2 regions of the Bradyrhizobium sp. USDA 4454 genome follow, and region 1 is predicted to be linked to the other one. Evidence: riboswitches for the same ligand, from Rfam matches in the RefSeq annotation. Region 1 holds a riboswitch; the other holds the start of a gene.
The links. A riboswitch is a leader RNA that binds a small molecule or an ion and turns the genes downstream of it on or off. The one in region 1 is predicted to bind cobalamin.
Positions count from the first base shown of each region.

Region 1 (4,549 bases):
AGATCAACCGCGAGGCCGAATCGTTCGTCATCCTGCCGGAAAAGCATCTACCACCTCCAGTCGCACCAGTTGAACATAGGCGATCCTCGGGGCTCTCTTACGGGCGGGCCCCGGCTCGTGCATTTCGCCGAAGCGCGCTCTGATCCGCCTTCTGGCACGAGTCCAGCTGGTGCGGCGAGCTTCCATTGGTATCGCCATTCCTCACAGCGCGCGGGCAGGGGCCCTACAGCATTCCGGCTCCGGTTTGGCAAATTCACACGTCCTGCAAAGTAGAAAGCCATCCGTACCGTTCATGCGGTCGGCGATTTCGCTAAAGATCCGGCCTTCGAACAGATCTTCGTACTCGTCGCGCAAAAGATTCCCAATGACATGACGCCGCTCAAAATCCATGCAGCACAAGGTAACATCGCCGTTTGGAAGAAGGACATTCCGATGTTGCTGTTTCCCATTGCATGTCAAAGTGCCGGCGATCGGCTGCCGCGGGGTGATCATTTTCGGATCTATATGTCCTCGCCTGCTACTCAGCGGCCGCAAGCGTTGCAGCTTTTTGGCGGGGATTACATCGGCTAGATCAGGATGGATTTTACCCAGGATCACAAATTGAATCGAGGGAATGTTTGCCTCAATCAGTCGGCGCATGACATTGATGTAGTTTTTTCCGACGAGGCGGCTGTTCATATAAGTGCCATCGTCGGGAACGTGCACGACGAAAGTCTTGAATCGGAGCATTTGCAGACGTCGAACGTCAGTCCTGTTCATTCCAACAAGGGTCGTGAAGATCCGGACGTCGTGGCCGCGTGCGTAAGCATGCTCAACCATCGTGCTGCAATGCGGATGCAACCAGGGTTCCGAATATCCGGAAAAACTAATGCCAGTAGCTGTCGGTACGCGTGAGAGACATTGCTTGAAATCCTGAACACCCAGATGCTTGGCTTGGGATACGGGCCTTTGGCGATCTGCAAACTTGTCCTGGGAGCAATAAGAACATCTGACGATGCAGCCGGTGGTCGTGGTTATCTCCAATACCCGATGGCCGGGCTCAACCACACGCAACTCTTGTAAGACCCTAGGGTATGCCGTCATGTATCTGGTCCTTTCAGGTGCCGGAGCAGGCAATTGCCGCAGATCGAGCGCAGCTAACGCAGCGTCGCGTCTTGCCTGAAACGATCGCAACCGGAGTTTGGACGTTGGGCCAGATGCCTTGAATGAAGCCCGTGCCTTGCCACGCTGGTTTCGACAACAGGCTACAGGAGGACCCGTACGGCGCTCCTCTCTCTGGGTGTCGATTGCCGCCTACCACCATGTCTGCGCCTAGCATCCTCCTTTCCTCCAGAAACACGTCAGCTCGACAGCTCTTAATGTTGTCGAGGAGAGCCGCAAATCGGGCTCCGGGAGGTGCTCGATCCTGAGGACCACATCATCTCCGTGTCGCCGGACCGCGCAGTCAATCGCCGACATGAGACCGCCCAGAGGCGACATACGTTGTTCCGATCGGGTCCGAAATGCCAAGCTTGTTTGCCAAACAGTCGTGGCTTGCGCCGAATCCTGCAACATGACGTCGGGTACGATTCAAGCGCGTCGGGCGTGATCCAGCACGGCCCTGGAGGCTTTCGCGCGTTGCGAAGAGTGCTCTGGGTCGCGATGAGAGGCGCGAACGATCCGGAAATCCTGATGGACGCGGCCGAGTAGGACCAACCTGACTTCTTTGGGCACCGAACAGTAGGCGAAGCCTTTATCGGCAGATCGCGAGAATGGGCCAGACAATTGGTCCGCTACAAACATGCACCGGGCACGTGCCGAATTGATCAGAAGGGCGGCGACCTAGATGCGCCGCGACCAAATCGATCTGCTATGCGCGCCGAACAGCAGCTGTACTGGCTAGAAAGATATTGACCAGGCGATCTCGGTGGGACGGACCTGCTCCTTCATTGTGAGACAAGGCTTGCGCCGACGGTAAATTCACGAAGGGAGCCGGTTTCGTCGCGCTTACAGCGGCTTAGCCGCTGCGAGCTCGATGAGCTTTCGTGTTCTTCAGGGCCCTCAGCCGTTCGAGCAGCGAGATCGCGCGGGGAGCGTCGTACGTCGAGGAGCTGACTGCGTCGGCTACGTCCATGATAGCTTTCCAGCGCCTTAGACACGATTTCATCTGGATCGTTGACGCTGATAGCTTCGAAGATCTTGAGCTGAAGATCCGCTCATACTCATCGGAACGGAAAAAACGGTCTCAGAGCCTTTGGTAGGATCTACGTTCCAGATCAGCATAGACTGATGAATGGTCGGCCGGATTTCTGGATTGATTTGCCTGAACAGCCACAGGTGGACGTGTATGGATATCGGAACATACCGGTGCTCGGCGCCGGCCGCTCCATTCATTGACTTCGCGGTGTCCTCTTCTGAAGCTTGATGTACCCCAAACGAGACTTGACGAATCTCGGCATGTGACGCCTAGATGTAGATCTGTCATGGTTCTTCCATCCTTTATCTTGTAGGACAGGAAGCTAAGAGGGAACCCGGTGCGCCGAACGGCTACTCCGGGGCTGCCCCCGCAACTGTAGGCGGTGAGCGGTTGTCATCATGGGCCACTGGCGCAGAAACGCGCCGGGAAGGTCGACAGCCGCAGCGACCCGCAAGCCAGGAGACCTGCCGCGACAGAACAAACGTCCTCGGGCGGGGTGCCCCGGTGGAGCGCTTGCACTGAGGGACGTTTGTCTCCCTGCAAGTCGTCCGCGGCCCCGGCTCCAAACATCGCGGGGTTGCCGATGTCGCCGTCTTTTGATTTCGATCAACAGGGTCACCTCGTTACACCATCCAGTGTGCGGGCAGCGCACGCACAGGCAGAGCTTGCCCCGCTTCAGCGGTCTGTTGCGCAGCCTCCATCGCTGGCCCCGCTGCCGCGTCCCCTCGCGCCAGCTCCAAAGCCGTCTGACCTTGCCCTTGATCGATCGCGCGACAGCCTCCTGACATCGTTCGGCAAGCTGACATTGACCGACCGTTATCTGCTCGCGGGCGAAGGCGTCCAGGACATGTTTGCGCGGGTATCGTGCGCGTTTGCGGACGATGTTGCACATGCTCAGCGTCTATATGATGCAATGTCCCGACTGTGGTTCATGCCGGCGACGCCGGTGCTCTCGAATGGCGGCAGCTCGCGTGGTCTACCCATTTCATGCTTCCTCAATTCGGTCTCGGATTCGCTCGAAGGTATTGTCGGCGTCTGGAACGAGAACGTCTGGCTTGCCTCCAACGGCGGCGGCATCGGTACCTACTGGGGGAATGTTCGCTCGATCGGCGAGAAGGTGAAGGGCGGTGTCACCTCGGGCATCATCCCGTTTATCCACGTCATGGACGGCCTGACGCTGGCGATCAGTCAAGGCTCGTTGCGGCGGGGCTCGGCGGCAGTCTATCTCGATGTCCAACATCCCGAGATAGAGGAGTTCCTTGAGATCCGGAAGGCGTCCGGCGACTTCAATCGTAAGAGCCTCAACCTGCATCACGGCATCAACGTTACTGACGAATTTATGCATGCCGTGCGAGCCGGGACAGCGTTCGCGCTTCGCAGTCCAAAGACCAGCGAAATGGTTCGCGAGATCGACGCTCGCCAGCTGTGGCAACGTATCCTTGAGAACCGGCTGCAGACCGGCGAGCCTTATCTCTTGTTCATCGACACCGTGAACCGCGCCCTTCCCAAGCACCAGCGCGACCTCGGCCTCAAGGTCTCAACCTCCAATTTGTGCAGCGAAATTACCCTGCCGACCGGCATCGATCATCGCGACGAGGAGCGCACCGCGGTGTGCTGTCTCTCATCGCTCAATCTCGAGACATGGGACCGGTGGAGCGAGGAGCCGGGCTTCATCGAAGACATCATGCGTTTCCTTGACAACGTGCTCACCCACTTCATCACGGTGGCGCCGGAGGGCATGAGACGTGCCCGCTATGCTGCCCTACGCGAGCGCTCCGTCGGCCTAGGTGTCATGGGCTTCCACTCGTTCCTTCAGGCCAAGGGCATTCCGATGGAGAGCGTCCTGGCCAAGTCGTTCAATCTGAACATGTTCCGGAAAATCCGGCGTGATGCCGACGCGGCGTCGGTGACGCTCGCTCGCGAGCGCGGCCCTTGCCCGGATGCGCTGGAACGCGGCGTGATGGCGCGATTCAGCCATAAGATCGCAATTGCGCCGACCGCCTCGATCAGCATTATCTGCGGCGGCACGAGCGCTTGCATCGAGCCAGTCCCGGCCAACATTTACACCCATAAGACATTGTCTGGCGCCATCTCGGTGCGCAATCCGCATCTCGCCAGGGTACTCACGGCCAAGGGCGCCAACACCCCGGCGATATGGCAGTCGATCATAGCGCACGAGGGATCGGTCGCTCATCTCGACATCCTCTCGGAGCACGAGAAAGCGATCTTTCGCACCGCTTTCGAGATTGATCAGCGCTGGATCATCGAGCTCGCCGCCGACCGCGCGCCGTTCATCTGCCAGAGCCAATCGATCAACCTCTATCTGGCGGCCGACGTCGATAAGTGGGATCTCCATATGCTGCATTGGACGGC
Region 1 covers NZ_JBTRCN010000001.1:1,472,651-1,477,199, forward strand. The annotation lists gene ACVIW0_RS06855 (radical SAM/SPASM domain-containing protein) at 202-1,083, opposite strand; cobalamin riboswitch at 2,447-2,662, shown strand; gene ACVIW0_RS06860 (ribonucleoside-diphosphate reductase subunit alpha) at 2,760-4,549, shown strand, end outside.

Region 2 (4,549 bases), 3.7 Mb from region 1:
ATGCGCGAATTGCAACTCGGGATCACGCTCGCCCGGCGACTTGAAGCTCACGACGCCGGCAAACAAGCGGCCGTCGACCTCCGGCAGCACCGCATGCATCGCGAGGTCGCCGGGCGACAGACCGCGCAGCGACTCCGCCCAATCCTCGCGCCGCGCCGTGGACAGGGCGACCTGAAACACCGGGCACGAGGCCGCATCGAACGGCGTTGAGCCGTCGTCGCCCGCCGCGGAGAACGCAGTCGCATTGACGATGGCGGCCGGCGGGCGCTGCGCGAACTGAGCGCGCAGCGAATCGGCGACGCCAGCCGCCTTCAGCGAAGTGACGAAGACGCCGTGGGCATCGAATCCCTTCGCCCGCAACGCATCGATCAGCGCATCGACCGGCGCGGTGTCGCCGGCCGCCAGATACGAACGATAGAAAGTCACCAGCACAAGCGGCCGGCCATCCGATGCAGGCAGCGCCGCGACCGCACCGCGCCCGGAATCGTAGACGCCGATCTCGGGAAGATCGATTTCACCGACAATAGGTCCGGCATAGAGCCCGGACGCCAGCGCCAGTTGCGCGATCACGGCCTGCGCGGCAACGGGGCCGCCCTTGTCGCACAGCACTTTCAGGCGACGCAGCGTCGAGACCGGCAGCGTCGAAAATTCATCAAGCCGCAGATCGTCGCGTCCGTCCGCCGGCAGCACCACCAGGGCGATGCCGCGTTCCCTCGCGAGACGGTGCACCGCGGCCAGACCGTATGACCAATACGGCTCGCCGCCGATCAGCCGGATCAGGATGCCGCGCGCGTGCGAGAGCGTCCGCTCGAGATAGGTGTCGACGGACAGCGGATGGCGCAGCTCCGCGAGATTGGCGAGCCGCAGCGACGGCAGCGCGGCGCGGCCGCGCCGCCAGCCGGCCGCAAACGCCGCGAGATCGCTGTCGGAGAACGACAACACCACGAGATCGGCCGGATCCTGGCCGAGGTCCCTTGGTGTCGCGGTCTCTTCAAGGCCGCGGCTCTCGCGAAAGACGACGTGCATCAGACACCAAGCCGTGCCCTGATTGCGGCTTCATCGATATCGCCGTGTTCGCCGATCACAACCAGCTTCGACTGCCGCGGCCGCACGCCCCAGGGCATGTCGAACTGATGCCGCACCCGCTCGCCGACCGATTGCACCAGCAACCGCATCGGCTTGCCCTCGACCGCGATGTAGCCCTTGGCGCGCAGCACGTTCTGCTCGCGCGCCAGCCCCTTGATCGAGGCCAGCAGCGCATCGATATCCGTAACCTCCGGAAGATCGATCACCACCGAATTGAAATCGTCGTGCTCGTGTTCGTCCTCACCGTCGTGATGCGAGGGCCGTGATGCTAGGTCCTCTTCCGCCGCAGCCTCGAGCCCGAGGATCACGCGGGCATCGATGGCGCCGTCGACAATGGGCAGCATCGGCACCTCGCGCGTCATCTCGGCCGCGATCACTTCTTTTGCCGCCTTGATCCCCTCCGCTCCGGCGAGATCGGCCTTGGTCAGCAGCACGATATCGGCACAGGCGATCTGGTCCTCGAACACCTCCGACAGCGGCGTCTCATGGTCGAGATTGTCGTCGGCGGCGCGCTGCGCGTCGACCGCGGCCACATCAGGCGCAAAGCGGCCGGCGGCAACGGCCTCGGCATCGGCCAGCGCGATCACGCCGTCGACCGTGATCCGCGAGCGGATCTCCGGCCAGTCGAACGCCTTGAGCAACGGCTTCGGCAACGCAAGGCCCGATGTCTCGATCACGATGTGATCGGGCCGCACGGGACGCGCCAGCAACTGCTCCATCGCCGGGATGAAATCATCGGCGACCGTGCAGCAGATGCAGCCATTGGCGAGCTCGACGATGTTCTCGGTCGGGCAATTGGCGTCGGCGCACGCCTTCAGGATGTCGCCGTCGACACCTTCGCTGCCGAATTCGTTGACCAGCACCGCGAGCTTCTTGCCGTTGGCATTGCGGATCAGGTGCTGGATCAGCGTCGTCTTGCCGGATCCGAGAAAGCCGGTCACGACCGTGACCGGAACCTTGGCGAGAGTAGTCATTCGGCGGCCTCCGGCACGACGGGAAGAGGTGGAATGCGGGCAAGCGATTGCTTGCGAAAGATTTCGGGACGGCTGCGCCACGGCACGATGCCGTCGGGCGCCGCGGCATAGGCAGCGGCGCCGGCGATCACATCCCTGGCATTGGCTTCGGACAAGCGGCCATAGACATAGGACCACCGCCCCGGCGCGCTGAGCGCGACCGAGCAGCCCTGGCTGCACGCTGACAGACATTCGACGGGAACCAGATTGACGTCATCGGGCACGCCGGCCTCGACCAGCGCGGCGTGCAGGCGCGCGCCGGGCGCGGTCTCACCTTCGCCCAGCGTCTGGCCGGCGCGGCAGGTGATACAGACATGAAGTGTAACGCTCATCGCCCTTCCTGGATTGACACGGGAAGCGATGAGGCACACGAGCCTGATGTGAACAGGCCCGTTCCCCGTCGCGGAACACCCCGTCCGCCGGTCTCACAACTGCTGCGCTGGCAGGTCTCCCGGCTTGCGGAGCAGGATTTCTCCCTTCGATCCCCGCCTTCCCGATCCCTTTGGGGAATCAGTGGCTTTGGGCATCTCTCCGGTCACGGTCGCGGGGGCGGCTGCTTTTCAGGCCCGACTTGAGCCCTATCGCATTCCCTCTTCGCCTGTCATAGGACAGGAACCAACGCGGGCCCACCATTCGTCCGCGGCTCGAACTTGTCAAGCCGAAGGAACGCCATGACGTCTGAAGGAAACGGGGCCGAAGACGAGATCGTCAGCAGCGAGACGTCGCTGGACGCGCGCCACGCATCCAAGATGGCGAAAAAGAAGGTCGCCCGCGACAAGATCATGGCGACCAAGAGCGGCGAGAAGGGCCTGATCATCGTTCATACCGGCGCCGGCAAGGGAAAATCGTCCTCCGCCTTCGGCATGATCCTGCGCTGCGTGGCGCACGGCTTTCCCTGCGCCGTGGTGCAGTTCATCAAGGGCGCGTGGGATACCGGCGAGCGCCGCCTGCTGACCGGGCATTTCGGCGATCTCTGTCAATTCCACGCTATGGGCGAAGGTTTTACCTGGGAGACGCAGGATCGCGCCCGCGACATCGCGGCCGCCCAAGCGGGCTGGGAAAAGGCCAAGCAGCTGATCGCAGATCCGAACCTGCGGATGGTGGTGCTCGACGAGATCAACATCGCGCTGCGTTACGACTATCTCGCGATCGATGATGTCGTCGAGTATCTCACGACGTCGAAGCCGCCGATGACGCATGTCGTGCTCACCGGACGCAACGCCAAGGACGAATTGATCGAGATTGCCGATCTCGTTACCGAGATGACGCTGGTGAAGCATCCGTTCCGCTCCGGCATCAAGGCGCAGCCGGGCGTCGAATTCTGACAGGCAGCACCATGGCGCGCGCATTGATGATCCAGGGAGCCGGCTCGGATGTGGGCAAGTCGCTCATCGTCGCCGGCCTCGCGCGCGCTGCCACGCGACGCGGCCTGTGCGTGCTGCCGTTCAAGCCGCAGAACATGTCCAACAACGCGGCCGTCACCGTCGACGGCGGCGAGATCGGACGCGCGCAGGCCTTGCAGGCGCTCGCCGCTGGCGTCGAGCCGCACACCGATATGAACCCGGTGCTGCTGAAGCCGGAAACCGATGTCGGCGCCCAGATCATCGTGCACGGCAAGCGCATCGCGACCGCCCGCGCGCGGGAATATGCCGCCATGAAGCCGTCGCTGATGGGCGCGGTGCTGGAGAGTTTTGGGCGTCTGAAGGATCGCGCCGACCTGGTGCTGGTCGAGGGCGCCGGCAGCCCGGCCGAGGTCAATTTGCGCAAGTCCGATATCGCCAATATGGGCTTTGCGCGCCAGGCTGATGTCCCCGTGGTGCTGGTCGGTGACATCGACCGCGGCGGCGTGATCGCGCAGCTGGTCGGCATCAAGACGGTGATCGATCCCGACGACGCCGCGATGATCCGAGGTTTCGTCATCAACAAATTCCGCGGCGATCCCTCGCTGTTCGACGACGGCTACCGCCTGATCGGAGCCCGCACCGCGTGGCGTGGCTTTGGCGTGCTGCCGTGGTTCGCTCGCGCCGGCGAGCTGCCGGCCGAAGATGCGCTCGGGCTCGGCGAGGCGCGCAAGCCCGGCCAGTGCAAGATCGCGTTTCTGGCGCTGTCGCGGATTGCCAATTTCGACGATCTCGATCCGCTCAAGCTCGAGCCCGGCGTCGATCTCGTGATGGTGCGGCCTGGCGAAGCCATCCCGGGTGATGCGCGGCTCGTCATCCTGCCCGGCTCGAAATCGACCCGCGGCGACCTCGCCTTCCTGCGTGCACAAGGCTGGGATATCGACCTGCTCGCGCATCATCGCCGCGGCGGCCATGTGCTGGGTCTGTGCGGCGGATACCAGATGCTCGGACAGATCGTCGCCGACCCCGAGGGGATCGAGGGTCCTGCCGGTGAAACCCGCGGCCTCGGACTGCTCGATGTCACGACCACCATGACCGAACAGAAGACGC
Region 2 covers NZ_JBTRCN010000001.1:5,131,034-5,135,582, forward strand. The annotation lists gene cobN (cobaltochelatase subunit CobN) at 1-1,026, opposite strand, end outside; gene cobW (cobalamin biosynthesis protein CobW) at 1,026-2,060, opposite strand; gene ACVIW0_RS24005 (DUF1636 family protein) at 2,057-2,431, opposite strand; cobalamin riboswitch at 2,524-2,734, opposite strand; gene cobO (cob(I)yrinic acid a,c-diamide adenosyltransferase) at 2,771-3,424, shown strand; gene ACVIW0_RS24015 (cobyric acid synthase) at 3,436-4,549, shown strand, end outside.
Region 2: linked by a shared signal. The riboswitch ahead of ACVIW0_RS24005 (DUF1636 family protein) and the one ahead of ACVIW0_RS06860 (ribonucleoside-diphosphate reductase subunit alpha) in region 1 are both predicted to bind cobalamin.